Regions from separate parts of the Methylosinus sp. KRF6 genome, predicted to be linked through region 1. Evidence: riboswitches for the same ligand, from Rfam matches in the RefSeq annotation. Region 1 holds a riboswitch; the other holds the start of a gene.
What was found. A riboswitch is a leader RNA that binds a small molecule or an ion and turns the genes downstream of it on or off. The one in region 1 is predicted to bind thiamine pyrophosphate.

Region 1 (3,405 bases):
GATGTTCCATATTCCGGGAGTCGATCTCTTCCGCCGCCCGGCGGACGCGACCTTTCCGCTCTGCGCCGTGCTCGCCCTTCTCGCCGGCTTCGGCCTCAACGTCGTCGCCAATGCGCCGAGCAGACCGCCGCTGCGCTTCCTCACGGCGGCGCTGGCCGCGCTATTTGCGCTCGCCATTGCGCTCGCCTGGAGCAAGGATCATCTTTCCGCGGCGCTGCTGCCGCTCGCCGAGAGCGCCGGCTTCGCCGCGCTGGCCTTTCTCGTCATCGCCTTCGCGCCGCAGCTCGCCGCGCGCCGCTATGCGCTGCTCGCCGCCGTCGGCGCGACGATGACGCTCGATCTCGCCGTCAACAACGGCCCCAATGAATCGACCGCGCTGCCGCCGCAGAATTTCGACGTGCTGCGCGCCGACACGCAAAACGACACGATCGCTCTGCTGCGGGCGCGTCTCGCGGCGACGGCGGCGCCGGATCGGCGCGACCGCGCCGAGCTCGCGGGCATAGATTTCCACTGGCCCAACGCCTCGCTGGTGCATGGCTTCGATCAGGAATTCGGCTACAACCCGGTGCGGCTGCGCCTGCTCGAGGAGGCGACCGGCGTCGGCGATCATCTCGCGCTTCCCGATCAGCGCGTCTTCTCCAAGCTCTATCCCTCCTATCGCTCGACGCTCGCCGATCTCATCGGGCTGCGCTTCATCGCGACCGGCGTTCCGATCGAGGAGATCGACAAGAATTTGCAGCCGGGCGATCTCGAATTCATCGCGCGCACCAAGGACGCCTATGTCTATGAGAACAAGCGCGCGTTGCCGCGCGTGCTGCTCGCGACCTGCGCCACGCGCGTCGATTTCGCGCAGATGATCGAGGATGGCGTGTGGCCCGATCTCGACTATCGCGCCAGCGTGCTTCTCGAGGAGCCGCCCGTCTGCCGGCATTCGCGCCCCGAGCCGGGGGAGGCGAGCGGCGCGCGCATCCGCTCTTACGGCAATACGGAGGTAATCATCGACGCCGATGTTCCGCAGGGCGGCGGCTATGTGGTGCTGAACGATATTTTTCATCCGTCCTGGACGGCGCAGATCGACGGCGAGCCGGCGGACATCATGCGCGCCAATGTGATGTTCCGCGCCGTCGCCGCGCCGCAGGGCAGGCATGAGGTGCGGTTCGTCTATCGGCCGTTTCTCAGCCTGTGGCGGCGGCTGACGGGGCGATCCGGGGGCTAGCCGGCGTCTAGCCGTTGCGGCCCCGCTTGACGCATCGCCATTCCTGCGCGACTCTCGCAACGCCCGGGGGAGCCTCGCCGCCGGCGCGCCCTGCGCGCGGCAAGAGGCTGAGAGGCCGAAGAGCTTTTTTTTTAAAAAGAGCGGCTCGGCGACCCTTCGAACCTGATCCAGTTCGCGCTGGCGTAGGGAGGCCGCATGTTTCTGATATTCCTCGGCCCTATCGGGCCGCATCGATGCTGATCGGCGTGATCGGCGCCGGCGTCGCCGGCCTGACCGCGGCTTTCGAGATCGCCCGCGCCGGCGCGGCTTTCGGCGCCGAGGTCGAGCTGGTGGAGAGAGCGGCGGGGCCGGGCCGCGGCTGCTCGCATTTCGCCGGCGGCATGATCGCGCCCTGGTGCGAGCTGGAGAGCGCCGAGCCCGTCGTCGCGACGCTCGGCGAGGAGGCGCTCGCCTTCTGGACCAAGGACATTCCCGTCGCGAAAATCGCCGGCAGCCTCGTCGTCGCGCCGCCGCGCGACCGCGCCGAGCTGACCGAATTTTCCCGTCGCACCCGGCGTTTCGAGCGGCTGGACGCGGACGCCCTCGCGGCGCTGGAGCCGGCGCTGGCCGGACGTTTCTCGGGCGGGCTCTATTTTCGCGAGGAGGCGCATCTCGAGCCGCGCGCAGCGATGGCGGCGCTGTTCGAACGTTTGCAGACAATGAACAATGTCCGCATCCGGCTCTGCGCCGATTCTGTCCCGCGGGCGGACTGGATCGTCGATTGCCGTGGCTTCGCCGCGCGCGGCGAGCTGGCGGCGCTGCGCGGCGTCAAGGGCGAGATGCTCGTGCTGCGCAGCGAGGAGATCGAATTGTCCCGCCCCGTCCGCATGCTGCATCCGCGCCATCCGGTCTATGTGGTGCCGCGCGGGCAGGGCGTGTTCATGGTCGGCGCGACCATGATCGAGAATGAGGAGCGCTCCCGCGTCACCGCGCGCTCCATCGTCGAGCTGGTCAATTCGGCCTTCGCCATTCATCCCGCTTTCGCCGAGGCGGAGATCGTCGAGACGGGATCGGATGTGCGGCCGGCGTTTCCGGACAATCTGCCGCGCATTTCGCGCCAGGGTCGGACGCTCTATGTCAATGGGCTCTATCGGCATGGATTTCTTCTGGCGCCGGCGCTGGCGCGTCGCGTCGCGCGCTTCCTCTTCACGGGTGAGGTCTTCCCGGAGGTCATGAATGCGAATCAGGGTGAATGGGCAGACGCTCGAGGTCGAGGCGCCCACGTTGGAGCGCCTCATCGAGGAATTGGGCTTTAGCGAGCAGACCGTCGCCACGGCGGTCAACCAGGAATTCGTGCGCAGCAAGGATCGCGGCGAGACGCTGCTGGTCGAGGACGATACGATCGAGATCGTCACGCCGCGGCAGGGAGGGTGAGGGGATTGTCGAACTTGCTACCTCCTCCACGAACTCCATGTTAGGGTCGGCCCATGAGCACGATCGTCACGGAAATCTACGACGCCCTCCGAGAAGCCGGCGCGAGCGAGGAGAAAGCGCGCAAGGCTGCGGAAGTCGTCGTTTCGACTCGAAGAACAGCGACGTTCAGCATGAGTTCGCCTTGCTGAAGGGCGAGTTCAACACCGTGAAATGGATGCTCGCGACCAATATCACGCTCACGCTTCTGGTGCTCGGAAAGCTGTTCCTGCACTGATGGCCGATGCGGTTTCCGGTCGAGCCCCGAACCAGCCGAATGCGATGACTGCGTCTCTCCTCCTCTATGGCGAGGTCCTATCCTCCCGCTTCCTGCTGGGCACGGCGCGCTATCCTTCGCCCGCCATTCTCGCCGAGGCGATCCGCGCGGCGGGAGCGGAGATCGTCACCGTCTCGCTGCGGCGGGAGGCGGGGGGCTCGCGCGCGGGCGAGAGCTTTTGGCGGCTCATTCGCGAGCTCGGCGTGCGCGTATTGCCCAACACGGCCGGTTGCCGCACGGCCAAGGAGGCCGTCGCCACCGCGCAAATGGCGCGCGAGCTGTTCGGAACCAGCTGGATCAAGCTCGAGGTGATCGGCGAGGAGGACACGCTGCAACCCGATGTCTTCGGCCTGGTCGAGGCGGCGCGCATCCTCAGCGACGACGGCTTTTGCGTCTTTCCCTATACGACGGAGGATCTCGTCGTCGCGGAGAAGCTGCTCGACGCCGGCTGCCGCGTGCTGAT
Region 2 (3,405 bases), 720 kb from region 1:
GCAGAGCATAGCGGTGCCGAACCAGCCGATCATCGCGGCGCCGATGGCGGAAGTGATGTGATCATAGCCGGGCGCTATGTCGGTGACGAGCGGCCCGAGCGTGTAGAACGGCGCCTCGCCGCAATCGCGCAGCTGCTTTTCCATATTCACTTTGATCTTGTGCATCGGCACATGGCCGGGGCCTTCGATCATCACCTGGCAGCCCTTGTCCCAGGCGATTTTCGTCAATTCGCCGAGCGTCTCCAGCTCGGCGAATTGCGCCGCGTCATTGGCGTCGGCAATGCAGCCGGGGCGCAATCCGTCGCCGAGCGAGAAGGAGACGTCATAGCGGCGCATGATGTCGCAAATCTCGTCGAAGCGCTCATAGAGGAAGCTCTCCGAATGACGCGACAAGCACCAGCGCGCCATGATCGAGCCGCCGCGCGAGACGATGCCGGTGACGCGATCGGCTGTGAGCGGCACATGGGCGAGGCGCACGCCGGCGTGAATGGTGAAGTAATCGACGCCCTGCTCCGCCTGCTCGATCAACGTGTCCTTGAACACTTCCCAATCGAGCTTGGTGGCGTCGCCGCCCACCTTCTCCAGCGCCTGATAGATCGGCACTGTGCCGATCGGCACGGGCGAATTGCGGATGATCCAGTCGCGAATATTATGGATATTGCGGCCGGTGGAGAGATCCATCACCGTATCGGCGCCCCAGCGGATCGCCCACACCATCTTCTCCACCTCCTCGGCGACCGAGGAGGTGATAGCCGAATTGCCGATATTGGCGTTCACCTTCACCAGGAAATTGCGGCCGATGATCATCGGCTCGGCTTCCGGATGATTGATGTTGGCGGGGATGATGGCGCGCCCGCGGGCGATCTCCTCGCGGACGAATTCCGGCGTCACGAAAGCCGGGACCGCGGCGCCGAAGCCCTCCCCCGCCTCGATCCGCTCCGCCGCCTGCGCAAAGGCGCGCTCGCGGCAGAGATTCTCGCGATGCGCGACATAGATCATCTCCTCGGTGACGATGCCGGCGCGCGCGAATTCGAGCTGCGTCGCCGGCGCCGAGCCGGCGGCGCGGCGGATGGCGCGCGGCGCGGGACAAGGCGGAACCAGCCGATCCTCGCCGACGAAGCCATTGTCCTCCGGCCTCACCGCGCGGCCGTCATAGGCCTCGAGCCCGGCACGGCTCTCGAGCCAGCGGCGCGCCGCCGGCAGGCCGGCCGAAAGATCGGACGTGAAACCGGCGCAGCTATAGGGGCCGGAAGGATCGTAGACGCGCAAAGGCGCGGCGCCGGCGGATGGATGAAGGGCGATTTCACGCACGGGGACGCGAATATCCGCGCGGCCGCGCGGGGAGGAATAGAGCTTGCGCGAGGCGCCGATCGGCCCGGTGGTCACGCTCTCAGGAGTCGTGGGGCGTTTGTCCTGCACGTTCATCGTCGCGCTCCCTGCTTGGACGGATGGGCGGCGGGCGACGAAGTCGGGCGCGCCGCTCCGAAAAATCGGATGACGCGTCCTGCTGGCCTTCCCTCGCGCCGGCATTACCCGGATCAGGTTCGATGGGTGCTTCTCAGCCTCTCCTCAGCGGAGCGGCGCCCCTCGCCATCGGCCAATTTTATCCGCGGCCTCGTATCGCGGCAAGCCCGCAGGCCGCGGCTGTGGCAAAAACGTGACAGGCCCCGAAATATTCACGGGCGTCCGGGCGATAGCGCTGTCGCGAGCCCCTCGCTCTGATAGGGTCTAAAACAATAGTGAGTCGTGGGATACGAACGCCGCCGGGGTTGCCGAGTGCTGCTAAATGGCGTGTGAACGGCGACCGATCTGGGGCGGGGCGATAAATGAGCGGATATTCCTGGCGTAATCTCGTCTCGACGGCGGCTCTCACAGCCTCGCTCGCGACTCCGGCGCTCGCCGCGGACGGCTATTTTCTGATCGGCTATGGTCCGCGCCAAAAGGCGCTGGGCGGCGCCGGCGTCGCCGATTCGCGCGAGTCCATGGCGCTTTCCGTCAACCCGGCCGGCATCGTCGATCTCGAGCGCCAGATGCATCTGGGCATAAGCGCCGTCATGCCGGAGCGGGGCTATTCGACCGAAGGCCTGCCCAAAGTGGTGGCGCCCGGCGACATTCGCAGCGGACGGCCGATCTTCCCGGTGCCGAACAGCGCCTATGTCTCGCCGATCGACGCCAATTCGTCCTGGGGCACGGCCTCCTACGGCAATGGCGGCATCGCCACTTCTTTCGATTTCGGCCATTATCACCCGCCGATGGGCGGCCCCTTCGGCGGCGGCTACGCCGGCGTCAATCTGGAACAGTCTTTCACCAGCTTCGCCTATGCGCAGAAATTCGGCTCGCTGGCGATCGGCATAGCGCCGACGCTCGCGGTGCAGATGATCAATCTCCAGGGCCTCAAATCCTTCTCGCCCTATTCGAGCGACATGTATCGCCTGTCCGACAATGGCTACGACTGGTCCTTCGGCGGCGGCGTCCGCTTCGGTATGCAATGGCGCGTGACCGATCAGTTTCGTATCGGCGCGGCCGCCTCGACGCCGATGTTCATGACGCGCTTCGCCAAATATGCGGGGCTTTTCGCCGATAGCGGCCGTTTCGACATTCCGGCGTCGCTCGTCGCCGGCGTCGCCTATGACGTGACTCCCGACCTCACCGTGATGGCCGATTGGCGCCATATCTTCTATTCGGGCGTCTCCTCGGTGAGCAATCCGAGCTTCCCGGTCCTCTACCGGACCCTCGGCTCTTCGAATGGCCCCGGCTTCGGCTGGAAGGACACGGATTCGGCATCCTTCGGCGTCGAATGGCGCGTCCAGCCCGGCCTCGCCCTGCGCCTCGGCTATCATTATGCGACCAATCCGATCCCGACGGACAGCGTGACCCTCAACCTGCTCGCGCCGATCATCAATGCGCATCATGCGAGCGCCGGCCTGAGCTACGCCATCACAAAGAATTCGACGATCGATCTCGCCTTCGTCTATGGCTTCAAGAACAGCGTCCGCGGGCGCGAGGCTCTACCGCAGACGCCATCGACGCCCTTCGGCGCCTATAATCAGGCCGCCAATGTCAATCTCTGGCTCCGCGGAACCGAAGTCTCCATCGGCTGGAACTACAAGTTCGACCTCGGCGACGATTCCTTCATCCCGACCCATCTCTGACGGGGGGCTCGCGAGGCTCCGCCACCTCAGCGGACGGAGCCTCTGTTCGGGCGATCAGCCGACGACGATTTTCGGCGGCGCCTTGCGCGACTGCGTTTCCAGCAAATTCTTCACCTTGGCGGCGAGTTCCTTGTAGATCGCCGCATGAGGCCCGTCCGGCGCGGAGGCCACGACCGGCGTGCCGGCGTCCGAGGTCTGGCGGATGGCGAGATCGAGCGGCACCTCGCCGAGGAAAGGCACGCCCAGCGCCTCC

Region 2: it holds a riboswitch for thiamine pyrophosphate, as region 1 does, so the genes downstream of both, thiC (phosphomethylpyrimidine synthase ThiC) here and KP010_RS15400 (FAD-dependent oxidoreductase) in region 1, are expected to answer to the same signal.

What each region holds. Positions count from the first base shown of each region.
Region 1 is NZ_JAHLJF010000001.1:3,260,506-3,263,910, forward strand. It holds gene KP010_RS15395 (YfhO family protein) at 1-1,216, shown strand, start outside; TPP riboswitch at 1,272-1,422, shown strand; gene KP010_RS15400 (FAD-dependent oxidoreductase) at 1,450-2,511, shown strand; gene thiS (sulfur carrier protein ThiS) at 2,480-2,629, shown strand; gene KP010_RS15410 (thiazole synthase) at 2,948-3,405, shown strand, end outside.
Region 2 is NZ_JAHLJF010000001.1:2,542,500-2,545,904, reverse strand. It holds gene thiC (phosphomethylpyrimidine synthase ThiC) at 1-1,425, opposite strand, end outside; TPP riboswitch at 1,497-1,598, opposite strand; gene KP010_RS12260 (OmpP1/FadL family transporter) at 1,827-3,152, shown strand; gene KP010_RS12255 (Mrp/NBP35 family ATP-binding protein) at 3,207-3,405, opposite strand, start outside.